2 regions of the Bacillus sp. 1NLA3E genome follow, and region 2 is predicted to be linked to the other one. Evidence: a T-box and tRNA genes for the amino acid it is inferred to sense, from the RefSeq annotation. Region 2 holds a T-box; the other holds one or more tRNA genes.
What was found. A T-box is a leader RNA that pairs with one kind of tRNA and senses whether it is charged. The one in region 2 lies ahead of B1NLA3E_RS17390 (valine--tRNA ligase), so its partner is inferred to be a tRNA-Val.

Region 1: it encodes a tRNA-Val, which carries the amino acid that the T-box ahead of B1NLA3E_RS17390 (valine--tRNA ligase) is inferred to sense. The anticodon was not compared.

What each region holds. Positions count from the first base shown of each region.
Region 1 is NC_021171.1:1,089,887-1,099,052, reverse strand. It holds gene B1NLA3E_RS05375 (LutC/YkgG family protein) at 1-151, opposite strand, end outside; gene B1NLA3E_RS05370 (LutB/LldF family L-lactate oxidation iron-sulfur protein) at 151-1,578, opposite strand; gene B1NLA3E_RS05365 ((Fe-S)-binding protein) at 1,593-2,309, opposite strand; gene B1NLA3E_RS05360 (LLM class flavin-dependent oxidoreductase) at 2,732-3,793, shown strand; tRNA gene B1NLA3E_RS05355 (tRNA-Val) at 4,166-4,237, opposite strand; gene B1NLA3E_RS05350 (YjcG family protein) at 4,682-5,194, shown strand; gene B1NLA3E_RS05345 (GNAT family N-acetyltransferase) at 5,200-5,622, shown strand; gene B1NLA3E_RS05340 (UvrD-helicase domain-containing protein) at 6,004-8,298, shown strand; gene B1NLA3E_RS05335 (stage VI sporulation protein F) at 8,398-8,652, opposite strand; gene B1NLA3E_RS23655 (YjcZ family sporulation protein) at 8,949-9,080, opposite strand.
Region 2 is NC_021171.1:3,624,220-3,633,385, forward strand. It holds gene B1NLA3E_RS17390 (valine--tRNA ligase) at 1-2,391, opposite strand, end outside; T-box leader at 2,497-2,725, opposite strand; gene B1NLA3E_RS24280 (hypothetical protein) at 2,926-3,120, shown strand; gene ysxE (spore coat protein YsxE) at 3,262-4,314, opposite strand; gene spoVID (stage VI sporulation protein D) at 4,394-5,635, opposite strand; gene hemL (glutamate-1-semialdehyde 2,1-aminomutase) at 5,764-7,053, opposite strand; gene hemB (porphobilinogen synthase) at 7,090-8,070, opposite strand; gene B1NLA3E_RS17415 (uroporphyrinogen-III synthase) at 8,090-8,866, opposite strand; gene hemC (hydroxymethylbilane synthase) at 8,863-9,166, opposite strand, start outside.

The DNA of each region.
Region 1 (9,166 bases), 2.3 Mb from region 2:
CTAATTGTGCTTGAGTAAAGCCTTTATAAATTTCAAGTTGAGGTTTGCTTGAAAATTCAGGATGTACAACATCTTTCGGCATTTCTCGACCAAGTATGTTTGAAAGGTTAGAAATAAATGACTCTCTATTTAAAATTTGTCCTTTTATCATTATTTATTTCCTCCTTTACTTCTAGATTCATACCAATCTCTGAAACGTGTTTTTTCCAATGCTGGCAGGTCACGTTTGTCTGTCCAACCTTTAAGAATACTTACACCTTTTTTAATTTTTCCATCTACCATCAATGGTTTTGTCATGAATGGCGCAACACTTGTTCCTAGCTTGTACATCCAAGGACGGCTTAGAACCATACCTGCTCCAGACATACTCGCACCCCAGAATGCAGAAGCCTTCTTTTCTTCAGCTAGTACACGCTTGTGCTCATGAATTAATGAATGCAACGGGATATTAGATGGACAAACTTCTGTACACTCACCACAAAGTGAACACATATATGGTAGTTCTTTGAAGTCATCATAGCCGGCAAGTAGTGGCGTTAATACAACACCAAGTGGTCCAGAATAGATAGCATTATAAGAGTGTCCACCAACTTGTCGATATACTGGACAGGCATTTAAACATGCAGCACAGCGCATACATTGTAATACTTCTTTGAATTGAGACTTTAATACTTCAGAACGTCCATTATCAACGATCACCACATGAAATTCTTTAGCACCATCCGCAGCACCTTCTTCAGTAATCCCGTTTACAAATGTCGTATAGCTTGTACTTTTTGCCCCTACTGCACTTCTAGCTAATAAGCTAATACAGATATCTGCATCTTCATAGGTAGCGACGATACGTTCCATACCCATTACAGCTACCTGTAACTCAGGTGCTGATGTACAAAGATCGATATTTCCTTCATTACTGATTAATGTAATCGCTCCAGATTCAGCAATAGCAAAGTTACATCCGTAAATTCCCATATCAGCCGTTACATACTCATTACGCAGTTGAGCACGAGCGAATGCAGCTAAGTCTTCTGGCATATCTTTGCCAGTATATCCATTCTTGGCAAAAACATCACGAATTTGGGTTTTGTTTAAATGTAAAGATGGCACTACCATATGTGAAGGTGGATTCCAGTCATCTAATTGCAAAATGTATTCAGCTAAGTCAGTTTCTTTTACATCTACCCCAGCATCAATCAATTCGTGGTTAAGTCCAATTTCCTCTGTAACCATCGATTTAGCTTTTACAACTTTTTTAACGCCTCTTTCTATTGCTAGATTAGTAACATACTGAGAGGCTTCCTTAGCATCCTTTGCAAAAAATACGTTACCTCCATTTTTGATAACGTTTTCAGAAAATTGATTTAGGTAGAAATCTAAGTTTTCAAGAACGTGGGCACGAACTTCTCCTGATAGTTTTTGCCACTCACGGAAATTACCATCTCCCAATTGTGACAGCACGTTCTTTCTATTATTATTAATTAAATCTTGAGCTTTCACCATTGCAGCACGCATGAAATCATCGTTTAGATTCTTTTCAAGATTTTTCTCAAAACTTTGGTTATTAATCTTAATTCCCATTTTGGCTCTCCTTACTATTTAGAATTTAGCACTTCAGCAATATGCATTACTTTGATATTTGATCCAAGTCTACTTAAACGTCCACCAATATTCATTAGACAAGCGAAGTCTGCACCTATCAAATAATCAGGGTTAGCTTCTTGGATGTACCTTGCTTTTTCATCAGCAACTTCAGCTGAAATATCCCCCATTTTAACAGAGAAGGTACCACCAAACCCGCAACACTTGTGCGAATTGTGGAAATCCACTAATTCTAGACCTTCTACTTTCGAAAGAAGTGTTAATGGCTGTTCTTTCACTTTTAAAAATCTTGCTGTATGGCAGTTGTGGTGGTAAACAGCCTTTCCAGGAAGTTTCGCAGAAAAGTCATCTAGATTAATAACTTCAATTAGAAATTGCGATAATTCATATGTTTTTGCTGCAACTTTTTCCGCTCTTTCTTTCCATTCTTTATCATCAGCAAAAATATGTGGATATTCTTTTACAAATGAAACACAAGAACCTGAAGGTGAAACAATCACCTCAGCATGTTCAAACGTTTCGATAAAGTGCTTAATTGTGTTTTTTGTTTTCTCTACGTATCCAGTGTTGTACGTAGGTTGCCCGCAACATGTTTGGTTCTTAGGATAATCGATCTCATGCCCCAGACCTTCAAGTAATTCAACAGTAGCTTTACCGACATTCATTGCCATAAAATCAACAATACAGGTTGTAAATAATGTTACTTTCATATCAAATCTCCCTTTGATTTAATAACTATCTTCATTTATTCACCTGTTAATAAGGTCATCTGATGACCTGGTAAAAAAATAAGAAAACCTTATTATACAACGTTATTATACAATATAAATAACTTTTCTGTATATCAAAATTCGACAATCTTCGTAAAAGCTCTAGATAATTAATTAATAGAGAAACCTCGCCAAATATGTGGTGAGGTTTCTTTGTTAATATGCTCTTTTCAGCAACCGGACGGTTCTAATGTGCACATTATATTTACAGATAGAATTAGACTTCAGTCATCATTTTCAAAAAACAAATGATTGACCCTTTGGTTTGATCCTTCTCATTTGTAAATCTATTCCTTCACCTTTTTTTAAAATTGAATAGTATTAAGCAAAGGCTTTTTTACACCACAGTGGAGGAGATAAACTTGAAGGCTGGGAGTCAAAATGGAATGGAAATTGGAATATATTCCTTAGCGGATTTATACCCGGATCCACAAACAGGTAAAACCAGCAGTGCAAAGCAGAGAATTGAAGAAATAATAAAAGCAGCAAAAATGGCAGATGAAGCTGGACTGGATGTATTTGGTGTGGGAGAACATCACCGTTTAGATTACGCAGTGTCCGCACCGGCAATCGTCTTGTCGGCCATTTCACAAGTCACAAAACAAATTAAATTGACAAGTGCGACGACAGTATTAAACACGATAGACCCTATTCGTTTATTCGAGGATTTTGCAACACTTGATCTTTTATCAAATGGCCGTGCTGAAATCATTGCTGGGCGTGGGGCTTTTTTAGACTCATTCCCACTTTTCGGTTATGATACAAAAAATTATGATGAATTGTTTGAAGAACACATTGAGCTTTTACTAAATCTAAATGCAAAGGAAATGGTTACCTGGAATGGTCGCTATCGTTCTTCATTAAAGGATGCGGAAATTGCACCGCGACCTGTTCAACCAAAAATTCCAATATGGGTAGGTGTTGGTGGGTCTTTGGAAAGTGCAGAACGAGCAGGGAGATTAGGCACTGGCTTAGCAATAGTGTTACTTGGCGGTGATCCAAGCTTATATAAGCCGCTTGTTGATCAATACCGAGTAACAGCTGCTCAAACTGGTCATGCTCTAGAAAATTTGAAGGTGGGAGTTACGGGGCACGCTTATATTTCAAAAACGAATCAGCAGGCAATAGAAGAATATTACCCGTATCATTCAAATTATTGGTTCCACCTTAATCGTGGGCATGTGAAAAATACTACTTTTTCAAGAGCTGATTTTGAACTGCTATCTAGAAAAGAAACAGCCCTTTTTGTTGGAAGCTCTCAGCAAATCATCGAAAAAATTATGTGCCAATACGAGTTGTTTGGTCACCAGCGGTTTATGGCGCAAATGGACATAGGTGGTATGCCCTTTAAAAAAGTTGCCGAAAACATTGAGCGATTGGCAACAGAAGTAGCGCCCGTTATACGAAAAGAAACAAGGAAATAGTATTTCAACTATGTCGCTTATGTAAATAACCCTACAGCAATAATATATTTATGGATGTCTGGAGCGTATTCAGATAAGAATCTCTCGCATTTTTCTCATAAATTGCAGATATCTAGAAATTAGGCTTAATAAGGATAATCGCTGATTAGGTTATTTCAACACTAAATTCGTAACGCACTCCACATGTCTCGAATGCGGAACTATGTTAACTTCTTGTATTGCTAATCGCTTTATCTGTACTACATCCATAAAGATCACTTTAACAACAAAAACTTTGACCCTTTACTGTCACCAAAGCTTTTGTTTGTCATCAATAGAATAAATACCACAAAAAAAATCCTAACATCAAATTGATGTTAGGATTTTTTTTGATGACCTGTGAGGGATTCGAACCCACGACCCCTTCCCTGTCAAGGAAGTGCTCTCCCACTGAGCTAACAAGTCATAATATAAGGTACACCTTTTTCAAAGGTACATTTCTTATTATAAGGAAATTAGGGATTATGTCAACATTTTTCAGGACGAACAATGGGGACATTTGAACCTTTAGTAAACTCCCTTGGTTGTGGTAAAATCTCTTGATCTATTTGCCCCATTCTTTCTCACATTTATTTATATATCATGTATTAATCGCTCAAGACAGTGCAGACTATTTTCAGCTTGGAAAAATCGGGAAGTTCGCCGATGAACTCCATCAAAATTAGCGAAATTTAATTATCGATTCTTGGGTCCTGTAACAGGACTACCGCGATATGATTTATTTTAAAAATTTGATATAATGTTTTCCATAATACAATCAAAGCTTCCGCTTTATTTCGCTCTTTCAAAAGCTTTTTAGAAAGTAACTTAGCCCTGCTGCATAAGAGTTCACTAACTGGAGGTAATGTTATGAAATTTGGTGTCGTTATTTATCCATCGAAAAAATTGCAGGACTTAGCAAATTCTTATCGTAAAAGATATGACCCGCATTATGCATTAATTTCTCCTCATCTAACCTTAAAAGAACCTTTCGAATCAACCGAAGAACAAATTAAGGAATTAGCCCTAAGGTTAAAACAGATTGCCGAGGGCACAACACCTTTTCCACTAAAAGTGTTAAAAACAAGCTCATTCAAACCTGTAAATAATGTCATCTATTTTAAAATTAACCCGAATCCCGAATTAGAAAAGTTGCATACAGAGCTCCATACCGATTTTGTTGGTGAAAAGCCTGAATACAACTTTGTCCCACATATTACGATTGGCCAAAATCTGTCCGATGATGAACATTATGATGTATTTGGTTCACTTAGAATGCTACAAATAAATCACGAGGAAATGATAGACCGCTTCCACCTACTTTATCAACTTGAAGATGGTTTTTGGACTGTCTATGAAACATTTCGTTTTGGAAAGGAATAAAGTGTATGACTGTTAAAGTTGTCGCAACTGAACAAGAATTAAATGATGCTTACTCGATAAGAAAAAAAGTATTTATTGAAGAACAACAAGTTCCACCTGAAGAAGAAATTGATCAGAATGAAGCAGAAGCAACGCACTTTGTCCTTTATGAAAATGATCAACCAGTTGGTGCTGGACGGTTCCGCGTCCTAGCAGGCATCGGAAAGGTTGAACGAATTTGTGTTTTGAAGGGCCAACGCAATACTGGTGCCGGGAAAGAACTCATGAATTTTATTGAGAAATATGCGCAAACAAATGGCATATCAAACTTAAAACTAAATGCCCAAACCCATGCGATCCCTTTTTATAGCCGCTTAGGCTATAAAACTATTTCTGAAGAATTTTTGGATGCTGGTATTCCTCATAAAAGCATGAAAAAGATCTTATAATCCGCTACAAATTCCGGCCCTATCTTAGCAGGGCTTTTTTGTTTGCCAACTTTTCACCCTTTTGATTCCAGTAAAATTTTGATATGATTACCTTTGTGTTTAAAATTTTATGTTTTTTTATTTAATAAGAGGCTGTGTTAAAGCTCAATGTTGATTTTTTTGAACAAAGTTGATTGGAGTGGAAGGCGCGAAGACTCCTGCGGGAGCAGCGGGACAGGTGAGACCCCGCAGGCGCTTAAGCGCCGAGGAGGCTCACCGCCCGCCCCGCGGAAAGCGAAGCGCCTGGAACGGAAATCAACATTTTATTTTAACAGAGCCTATTTTATAAGAAAAGCTCAAGCGCCCGTTTAGCGACTTTGTATGCAAAAGAGGTAACCTCCTATGAAAACTGCCATTTTCCTTAAAGATAAAATCCATTTAAATAAAACAAACCGTGAAGAATATCAAAAGATTTATGATGCCGGAAAAAAGGGCTCACTAACTTGTCCAAGTTGTGGGGACAAAGTGCGGCTCTATTTGGGAATTATGGAAGAACCTCACTTCTTTCACGTTCTTCCTGATCATAAAAGCTGCGCTGACCAACCTATTATCGAGGAGGTAGCACCTGTAAAAGTAGAATCAGTCTATACTGAACAAAATGGATTTAGAATACCTGTTTCCCGCTCCATTCAGACTACTGCAACGGCCACGCGTGAGGTTATTTTAAAAAAATCCCGTGCCTTGAAAATAGACAAACCATTTGTTTCATCCCCACCATTTAGAATAGAACATGACCACTCCTATATACACGCGCTTGCCAAAAGTGGCTTCAGTCTCGACAGGAGCCAAGCAAAGGCTGTCTCCTATTCAGACGGGCCCATCCTCGTTCTTGCCGGGGCAGGGAGTGGGAAAACACGAGTGTTGACGGCTCGTACTGCCTTTATGTTAGAAGAGAAAAAGCTCAATCCTAGTTCGATTATGCTGGTAACCTTTACGGCAAAGGCTGCTGCTGAAATGAAAGCTAGACTCCATCACTATCCAAATATTTCTGGAAGACAGATTCAACAACTAGTAACTGGTACTTTTCATAGTATCTTTTACCGAATTCTCTCATTCCATGCTCGTGAAAGATGGGATGCTCGGAATCTATTAAAACGAGATTGGCAACGGGAACAAATGCTTAAGGAAGCTGGTCGGACCCTCAATCTAGACGAAAAGGAGTTTTCTTATGACTTGGCGCTTCAGAAAATTAGTTATTGGAAAAACAATCTAGAATTTCCTGATACAGTGAAACCTGAGGGCGATTGGGAAGAAAAAGTGGCCTTCTTGTATAAACAATACGAATTAAATAAGCAAAATCACCAGCTGTTTGATTTTGATGATATGCTTATCGGCTGTTTTCAATTATTCCAAGCAGATTCTTCCTTACTAGAAACCTATCAAAATCGTTTTCAATACTTTCTGATTGACGAGTTTCAAGATATTAATAAAGTTCAATACGAACTGATTAAATTGCTGTCGGCAAAATCAAAGAATGTCTGTGCTGTTGGTGATGATGATCAATCCATTTATGCTTTTCGTGGAAGCGATCCATCTTACCTCTTAGAGTTTGAACGAGATTTTCCAAACGCAAAGTTAGTTGTTCTTGATCAAAACTACCGTTCTAGTCATGAAATCGTGTCTGTAGCCAATCAGATCATTAGTCAAAATAAACGCCGAAGAGCAAAATCGATGGCAGCTCAATACTCGCATACCCAGACTCCTGTTAGCTTCTTTCCTTACGATGAGGAAGAAGAGGCTACCATGATCCTGACTGATATTTTAGAAAAAATAGCCCATGGAAAACGGCCCAGTGATTTTGCGATACTATTCCGGACCAACACCGGAAGCCGTGCCATGTTTGAACGGCTTGTCTCTTCCAGTCTTCCCTTTAAAATTGACCAGGATATTGAGTCCTTTTATGACCGCTTTATTGTAAAAGGGATGCTGGCATTTTTAAAGTTAAGCCTGAACGAAGATGATCAAAATGCCATTAAAGCGGTCCTTCCAGCCCTGTTTATCAAACAAACCGTATTCCAAGATATTAAGGCAGAAAGTATTTTACAAGATTGCTCTATGCTAGAATCATTGTCCCATTTGAAAACTGCCTACGCATTTCAAGCAAAAAAATTAAAAAAGCTTATCCCTATTCTTCGTGGTTTATCTTCACTTTCACCGACTGTGGCGATTGAAATGGTAGAAAAAGAGCTAGGTTTTCAGGACTTTGTAAAGAAACGAGGCAATGAAGGCAACCAACTCGACAAAGGCTCCGATGACATTCGTGATTTGAAAGTTGCTGCAAAGAACTTTTCTAGTATTCTCGATTTTCTAGAACACACCGACCATATGAAGGCTATGAACAAGGAAATGAAACAAATCTCAAAGCAAGTCCAAGATGCCGTCACCTTAAGTACGATCCATCGAGCCAAAGGATTAGAGTACAATACTGTGTATGTTTTAGGTACTGTTGATGGTTCGCTCCCACATGATTACTCGTTAGAGTCACTTCGAAATGGGGATTCATCAGCTTTGGAAGAGGAAAGACGGTTGTTATATGTAGCTGTTACAAGGGCAATGGAAGCTTTGTATTTGTCTATTCCCGAAAGGTTACGAGGAAAAAAAGCTAATCCTTCCAGGTTTTTATCAACACTTAGATAAGTAAGGGGTCTGACTCCCACCAATATTCAGGTACCTTTTTATTTGAAGGTATCTGATATTTTTTTGTCATCAGTTGTGGGGTCTGACCCCTTTAATTTACTACTTTTTATTGATCATTTTTGAAATGGTATTAAAATCTAATGATTTACCATCTTTAATAATCGATTGAACAATTTTATCTTCCATATCTCTTGAAACTGATTTTCCAGCGATTTGAGAGACCTTCCGGATTACGCCTCTAACCGTCTTTTCATCTTTAAAATTAGCATGCTGCAAAGAGTTGGCAAGATCCAAAATATCCTTCATATTGACGCCTGTTTTCTTTTCAACGTTTTTAAAGAAACCATTATCCATGCTGAAACCTACGCCTCCTTCTTAAAACTCCTTTATATACTATGAAGGAAGGCAACGAATGGTGATTTTCAAAATAGATCAATTTGTTATTTCAATATAATAAAACCAATAATCGGTGTAACCAACCAATACTTTCAAAACCATCTGCTTATCCAAAAAAAAAAGGCTGGCTTAAAACATCGATCTCCCTAAAGTACTACCGTTGCCTCATCACATAAGGCACATAAGTGCTTTAATAAAGGAAATAACCAGTTTAAAAGCCAACCTCTTCCCTATTGCGGTCTAGCCTCTACATATTAATAGAAGCTTGCTCCAACAATGATTAACAAGATGAACAATACGACGATTAGAACGAAAGTCGAACCACCGTAACCGCCTCCGTATCCGTATCCGCCATATCCGCCATAGCCACAGTAACCAAAGCCCATAGATTGTCACCTCACTTTACTTTGCTCACTTATAACATATGTAAATAATTCAAAAGTGATATAGGCGAGCTCCTTAAAATGAGCCT
Region 2 (9,166 bases):
TGTCATCGCTTTATCTGGGGCTTCCACCTCAACAGCGATCACGAGCTCCTCTGGATTACAGAAACGCTCAATATAGCCACGATTCTTCTCTAGCACAGCAAGAACGCCAGCATCCTTCGCCTTCAGGATCATCTTAATTTTTTTGCTAAGCGGTGTATTCACCTCGGCACGACTATTTCGAACAGAACGAATGATTTCAACCAGCAACTTCATCTCACCAGCAGCTTGATCATCAACCAACGCCGCATCAACCACAGGCCAGCTTGCCGTTGTAATCGACTCTCCAGAATGAGGCAGGTTTTGCCAAATTTCTTCCGTGATAAATGGCATGAACGGATGTAACAAACGCATCGTTTGATCCAATACATAAGCTAAAATGGAACGAGTGGTTTTCTTCGCCGCTTCATCGTCACCGTATAAAGGTAACTTCGCCATTTCGATATACCAATCACAGAAATCGTCCCAAATGAAGTTATAAAGCGCCCGACCCGCTTCACCAAATTCGTAGCGATCAGACAAGCGCGTAACATTTTCAATCGTTTCGTTTAAGCGAGTTAAAATCCACTTATCAGCAACCGACTTTTCCCCACTCAAATCGATCTCTTCAAATGTCATACCGTCCATATTCATCAATGCAAAGCGGGATGCATTCCAAATTTTATTAGCAAAATTCCAAGTTGCTTCAACCTTCTCAACACTAAATCGTAAATCTTGACCAGGTGAACTACCAGTTGATAAAAAGTAGCGCAGTGAATCCGCCCCATATTGATCGATGACTTCCATCGGATCAACCCCGTTACCAAGCGATTTACTCATCTTGCGGCCTTGTGCATCACGAACAAGTCCATGAATTAATACATCATTAAACGGCCGTCCCCCCGTGAATTCAATCCCTTGGAAAATCATCCGTGATACCCAGAAGAATATGATGTCGTATCCTGTTACCAAACAAGCAGTTGGATAATAACGCTTAAAGTCAGCTGAATCCTTATCTGGCCAGCCTAAAGTCGAAAACGGCCATAACGCTGACGAGAACCATGTGTCTAAAACATCATTGTCCTGAACCCAGTTTTCGATATCAGCTGGTGGCTCGTTCTCTACGTAAATCTCACCCGTTTCTTTATGATACCAAGCCGGAATCCGGTGGCCCCACCAAAGCTGACGTGAAATACACCAGTCACGGATATTCTCCATCCAATGCAAATACGTCTTTTCAAAGCGATCCGGAACAAAGTTAACCTTATCTTCTTCACTTTGAAGTGCTACAGCAGCATCAGCTAACGGCTGCATTTTAACAAACCATTGAGTTGAAAGGTAAGGCTCAACAACCGCCCCACTGCGCTCAGAATGCCCTACTGAATGCAGGTGATCTTCAATTTTAAACAAAACACCTTGTTCCTGAAGATCCTTAACGATTTGCTTGCGACACTCAAAGCGATCCATTCCTTGATACTGTCCAGCTCGAGCATTCATCGATCCATCTTCATTCATAACAAGGATTCTTTCAAGATTATGGCGATTCCCTAATTCAAAGTCATTAGGGTCATGTGCTGGTGTAATTTTCACAGCACCAGAACCAAAGTCCATATCAACATAATCATCGCCAACGATTGGAATCTCGCGACCGACAATCGGCAATATAACCGTCTTACCAATCATATGTTTATAACGCTCATCTTCAGGATGAACCGCAACGGCTGTATCGCCCAACATCGTTTCCGGACGGGTCGTTGCCACTTCAATATAGCCTGAACCATCAGCAAACGGGTACTTCATATGATAAAACGCGCCCTGTACGTCTTTATAAATAACTTCAATATCCGATAACGCCGTTTTCGTTGATGGATCCCAGTTAATAATATATTCACCACGGTAGATTAAATCTTTTTTGTAAAGACTCACAAATACCTCTTTAACAGCATCTGACAGCCCTTCATCAAGAGTGAACCGTTCGCGGCTATAATCTAACCCAAGACCAACTTTTGCCCACTGCTGGCGAATATGGCCAGCATATTCTTCCTTCCATTTCCACGTTTCCTCAACAAACTTATCACGACCAAGATCATAACGCGTTTTCCCCTCACCACGAAGCTTTTCCTCAACCTTCGCTTGCGTAGCAATTCCGGCATGGTCCATCCCAGGCAACCACAAAACATCGTAACCCTGCATCCGCTTCATTCTAGTCAAAATATCCTGAAGCGTCGTATCCCACGCATGCCCTAAATGTAGCTTTCCCGTTACATTTGGCGGCGGAATCACAATCGTATAAGGCTGTTTCGTTTCATCATCCTTAGCCTCAAAAAACTTACCCTTTAGCCACCAATCATATCGACCCTGTTCAATCGCCTGCGGATCATACTTCGTCGGCATTGAAATCTCCTTCGTATCCATAATCAAACCTCCATTTTTTTAAAAATAAATCAGCTTCGTTTGACAGCTAGTCTCCCGACACACCTCAATCAAATTCGTTCCAAAACAAAAAACTCCATTCGCCATGAAAAGGACGAATGGAGTAAGCTTCGCGGTACCACCTTTTTTCCAATTAGAAAAAGACCTAATTGGCACTTGCTTAGATAACGGATTTTCCGTCTCCGGCTACTAGTTAACCGTTCGCAGGAGATGCTCAAGGGCGACCTTCCAATGGTCTGTATAGGAAGCTTTTCAGCTAATAGCTTCCCTCTCTACAAACAGATAACACTGTACTCTTCCCTATCTTCGCTATTATTTTCAATTGTATCCCATACATATGGGTTAGTTTACTTTATTCTATAAGCTATACTACCTAAAAAAGGGGAACATCGTCAATCATATTACCCAATTTTTTTGGTGGATATACATTTTTTTAAGGATCCTTTCACATATTTATAGCACTTTTACCTAGTGGAGGTCATATTATAGAACAAAAAGCTATTATAAGGAGGAAGAATGGTGAAGCGAAGATACAATCCTCACGCACTTCCGCCATGGCTCCGATATATTCGCGGTAGTTGTTGCCAGTTTATTATCCCGTTGTGTGTTTTCCAAGTCATCCGAACGATTATCCTGCCAACTACCTTCGATGCACTCCTGTTAACCATTTTGATATTACTCGCGTTGGCCTTTCAATTTGATATGATATGAAAAGCGAAAGCGCCTTGGTTATCCCCAACAAGCAAAAATCGAGCTCTTCAGGAAATCCCGATTTCCGGAGGGGATTGTCTTTTGACCTCGAGGGCTAGGTGCTGTTGCTAAACAATAAAAGGAGCCTTAAGTTGACGATTGTCAATCTTGGGCTCCTTCTTGTTGTTGCGCCTGTGCTAGTGCCTGCGCCTTCTGTTGTTCAATTTCCTCGAGTCGCATCACCACATACTCAGTATTTTTAAGCAACCAATACTTACGCTGCAGCTGTTGTGAAAATTTTCGTTCCTTTTTTCCTGGTTGCTGTTTATGATATTTTTTCAGGACCTTGATGATGGCACTAGGATGGGAAAAATAGCTCAACATTAAATGCTTTTCCTCTTCTTTTAGTGGAAAATATTTATAATAAATAAGCAACCATTCAATACATTCCTCGCTTCTTTTTGGTAACCCCTTTAAAGTCTGATGTAAATAGGGAAGAATGTCTTGATAGGGAGAACCCTCCTTGATGTTTTCAAAATTCATAAAATATCCATAGCCTTTATCATCAAACAAGAAATGTTCAGGAGAAAACTTTCCGTGAATCAATACGGTCCTAACCTTCTCTAGGTCCTTTGTTTTCTCATACCATGCCTCAAGCCTACGTTTTGAATATTGAATGGCTTGTTTGACCTCATGATAATATAGACAAAATTGTAATTCAAACGGCGACATATATATTTTTTTTTCAGAGCTTTCAAGAAACCCCGTTATAAATTCTTCGTCTTTTTCCAACAAGAGCAATGTATTTTCATAATGTTCTTTTCGATCCTCTTTTTTTATTGGAACCTCACGAGACGATAGTGTATGAAGCCTAGCCAGTTCGCGAAATAATTTCTTATTTCTTTCTACTGGGTCCTCTTTCGCTTCATTCTCTAGCCAGGGCATTAAATAGTAAAGCATATTTTGGTGAAGGACTGCATAACGGCCATCCATTGCCGGGTAAATCGGGACAATTCGGTTATAGCCCTTTTGATATAGCGTTTGAATATGGCGTATAAATTCGGTGCCTAATTGCGGCGGTATCATTTTCAAGGCAAAAGCACCTTTGTTAGAGTAAACCTTTTGTATTTTTCCCAAGTCCTCAACATAATAAGGTTCAACCGCATAATGAGCTAAAATGGATGCTACCCCATTAAGATTGTTGTTAGCATTCACATGACTTCACTCTCTTTCGGACTGAATGCGATTTCTCCAAAATAGGAGAGCAGGCAAAAATCACCTGCTCATTCAATCCTTATCTACTATTTGCAGGCTCCGGAATATAAAGGACTTGCCCCTCGTATACATCCTGTGTGGCCTCTAAATGATTCACTTTTAATATTTGTTGCACACCAAGGGCATAACGTTCTGCCAAGCTATCAAGTGTTTCACCATGCTGAACAATGCAGACCTTTAATTTTGCTTGAAGTTCATTTTCTGTTTTCCTACCTAAAAATTCAGCGATTGACATACTTTTTTTCTTGGAGGACTTTTTCTTTTTTATTTGAATTTGTTCAGAAGATGATGAGGAGGATGACTCATCCAGTTCCACCTCAATCACCACAACAGTGTCATTACTTTCAGCACCAGGTTGTTCATAACTAGATTCTTGCGGATATTCTACTTCGGCTTTGGGAACCAACGGATCTTCTCGTTGAGATGCAAAGGAGAAATCTGGCCCCTTTGATATAGGTGGTTGATTCGATTGTATCGGGATTCCCCAGGCATAATCTGAGGGGGCAGTATTTGCATTAGGCTGTTTTTTTGCCTCAGCTGAAAAAGGCTGGGAAATTTCGTAAAGTCCTGATTCATCTTCTTCAAGTTCGTCTGACACCGTCTCATTTGGATATGAAAGAATAAAATTCGGATTGTAACCCTGAGTTTCTTCATACTCTTCAGTTTGACCTGCCCGATGTAATAACTGTAGTTCAGGTGTTTCCTCACCTTGATCAATCTCTAGAAATATTTCCTCAGCTTGCTCTAAATGATCTTCATTCACTACTTCCTCATTGTAAGACTGCACCTCTTCTGGCTCCCGCTGATCCTCTTCAGTCGGAACATTTTGCTGTTCACCGTAAAGACCTGATATGGTCAATTCAGCTGCGAGCCTTAGGCAACTACGCTCAGGTACTGCATAATCAAACGAATCTACGGTCACACCAATATCGTTTATGCTCTGAATGCGATTATTGGGGATTGTGATATCAACTGGAAACCGGTGCGTAAATTCACAAATTCCTTCTTCTCTTTCCTCAACAGACTGGATAAATTTAGGGGCGGAGATATCCTCCTCTGTTTCAAGTCCATCCTCTTTAATCCGCACGTATTCACCTGTAAGTTCAAGCGAACCACGGATAGCAACATACTGATCATTTTCGACAATAGTTATGTTTGGATCCAAAGATATCGAAACTAGCTCTGCGACTTCCTGTCCTCTTTGAAACCACACTGACTCTTCTAAGGAAAATCGTAAAAACGATTGATGCTCATGAGACAAAGCGACTTCCTCCCTTCTAAACCATTAACGTTAATCACTATGTCATTAACACTCTATGAATTAGAAGGGATTTTTATGATAAAAAAAACAGCCCGATTCCCCGCAAAAAGCGAGAATCAGGCTGTCTTTTATCCTTTAAGTTTTGAAAATGCCACTTCAGCAGCTTGAATTGTTTTTTGAATATCTTCATCACTATGTGCTGTAGATAAGAATATACCCTCAAATTGAGATGGCGGTAGGAAGACTCCTTGGTTCGCCATTTCACGGAAATAGTTAGCGAAAAATTCTAGATCAGACGTTTTGGCTGTATCATAATTAATCACGTTTTCATTCGTGAAGAAGAATCCAATCATTGAGCCAGCACGGTTACAGGTTAGCGGAACATCATATTTTTCAGCTAATGCTTTAAAACCCGATTCTAGCATATCCGCTTTGCGAACAAACTCTACATAGTTTTCTGGGCTTAATTGACTTAATGTCTCAAGTCCAGCTGTCATCGCTAATGGGTTACCTGACAATGTTCCTGCTTGATAAATCGGACCACTTGGAGCAATTTGCTCCATAATCTCTGCTTTACCACCAAAGGCACCAACAGGAAGTCCACCACCAATAACTTTTCCTAGGCAGGTTAAGTCAGGTGTGATTCCGAAGAATCCTTGTGCGCAATTGTAGCCAACGCGGAAACCAGTCATGACTTCATCGAAAATCAGCAAAGCACCAGCTTGGCTTGTGATTTCCCGTAATCCCTCTAAGAAGCCTGGTTGAGGTGGAACCACACCCATGTTCCCAGCCACAGGTTCAACGATGATACAAGCAATATCATCCCCAAATTGTTCAAACGCATATTTAACGCCTTCTAAGTCGTTATACGGTACGGTTATCGTGTTTTTGGCGACACCTTCTGGTACGCCAGGGCTGTCTGGTAAACCAAGAGTAGCAACACCTGAGCCCGCCTTAATTAATAAAGAATCTCCGTGACCGTGGTAACAGCCCTCGAATTTTAAAATTTTACTTCTGCCCGTATAGCCGCGGGCAAGACGCAAGGCACTCATTGTTGCTTCAGTTCCAGATGAAACCATGCGGATGATCTCAATTGAAGGTACACGTTCTCTAACGAGTTTAGCTAGTTCACTTTCGATTAGGGATGGCGCACCAAAGCTTGTACCAAGCTCAGCAACTTTTTTAATAGCTTCCACTACGCGGTCATTTGTGTGACCCAAAATAAGTGGTCCCCAAGATAATACGTAATCAATATATTCATTTCCATCGATATCATATATTTTCGAGCCTTTTCCTTTTGCCATGAAAATCGGGTCCATGTTAACCGATTTAAATGCACGAACAGGTGAGTTAACACCGCCTGGCATTAATGTTTTGGCTTCTTGGAATGCTGCAATTGATTTTTCATAAGAGCGCATGTTTGAATCTCCTTTTTCCATTTTTAGAAACCAGGTTTATTGTTCCTTTAAATACTTCGCTGCATCTTTTGCAAAATAAGTAATGATTAAGTCAGCACCAGCACGTTTCATACCTATTAGCATTTCCATAACGACGTTCTTTTCATCGATCCATCCATTTTGGGCAGCTGCTTTGACCATGGAATATTCCCCGCTGACATTATAAATGACTACTGGAAGATTAAAGTTATTTTTCACATCACGAACAATATCTAAATATGGCATACCAGGCTTCACAATCAAGAAGTCAGCACCTTCAATTACATCAGATTCTGCTTCACGGAATGCTTCTAAACGATTAGCAGGGTCCATTTGATACGCTTTACGATCCCCAAATTGAGGTGTGCTTTCAGCAGCTTCACGGAACGGTCCATAAAATGCTGAAGAGTATTTTACCGCATAAGACATGATTGGCACATCTTCGAAGCCAGCTTCGTCTAATCCAGCACGAATTGCTACGACAAATCCATCCATCATATTAGATGGGGCAATGATATCTGCTCCTGCTTTTGCTTGGCTTACTGCTGTTTGAACAAGCAGTTCAAGTGATGGATCATTTAGGACTGTGCCGTTTTCGATGACGCCGCAGTGACCATGGCTTGTGTATTCACATAAACATGTATCCGCTACAACAAGAACGTCTGGATAATGTTTTTTAATAAATCGTGTGCCTTCCTGAACGATTCCGTGATCATGGAAAGCTCCAGTCCCACATTCATCTTTTTCGGAAGGAATACCAAACAATAATACAGATTTTATCCCTAATGCCACAACTTCATCCATTTCGGCAGCAAGGTTATCAAGGGAAAGCTGAAATACTCCAGGCATAGTGGATATTTCATTTCGGATATTATTTCCTTCGATGACGAAAAGAGGATAGATAAAATCATTTACATTTAATTGATTTTCACGAACCAATGCCCGCATATTGGCAGTTGAACGTAAACGACGATGGCGCGTAAATTGTAATTTTTTCATGATAAAATAAACCTCCTGTTTATCTGGTAACTTGATTCAGGTTTTCTATAATCGCTTTGATCATATCCTTAACCGTATATTCGGTCGGAGAGACGTGAACCGTTAATCCGAGGGCTTTTGCCCTTTTTGTCGACACCGGCCCAATACAGGCTACTAAGCAAGATTTCAGTTTATCAGATAAGTTATATTCTTGAACAATTTCAATAAAATGATCTACTGTCGAAGGACTTGTAAAAGTTAAAATATCAAGCTCTTCATTTGATAACATCTCAGCTAATTCTTTTTTGCTCTCCTCTGGAGCGTATGTTTCATAGATGACCGACTCTGTGACAATCGCTCCATGCTCAGTTAACGCTAAAGCAATATAATCTCGGGCAAGGTTTCCCTTTGGAATCAATACCTTCATCCCAGGTTGAATGAGCGGCAAAAATTCACTAACAAAACCTTCAGCAACATATTCCGAAGGTGTAAAAGCTACAGGAATACCTCGTTCTTCTAGTACTTGTTTTGTTCTTGCACCAATCACAGCCACCTTTGGCAGAGTTTGGCTATTAACCATACTTAAAAAAGTATCAACTGTTACATTACTTGTGAAAATAATCCAGTCATATGTATGAAGCTTCGTAATCATTTCTTTTAGTTTATCATTTAGTTGGACAGGCCTAAAAGCTATTAGAGGGATTTCAATCGGAATTCCCCCATTTTTTTTCACCAAATCGGAAAAGGGCTTTGCTTGCCCTTTTCCCCTCGGGACTAACACCTTTTTATGATATAAGGGCAAGGATGAAGCGGTCATTCATTTTCAAGCTCCCGCTTAACCTGATCAATCAATGCCTTGCCACCTTTTTCTGTTAAACGGTCTGCAACAATATTTCCAACTTCTTCAGGATTATTTCCTGTCAATTGTTCTTTATAAATGATATTTCCATCAGGAGATGCAACAAGTCCAGTCATGACCACTTCGTCCTGGTCATTGATATAGGCGTACCCTGCGATTGGAACTTGACAGCCACCCTCCATTTTTTGTAGATAAGCACGTTCTGCTCGAACAGCACGGTCAGTATTTTTACAAGTGAATTGATCTAGTAAGTCTCGT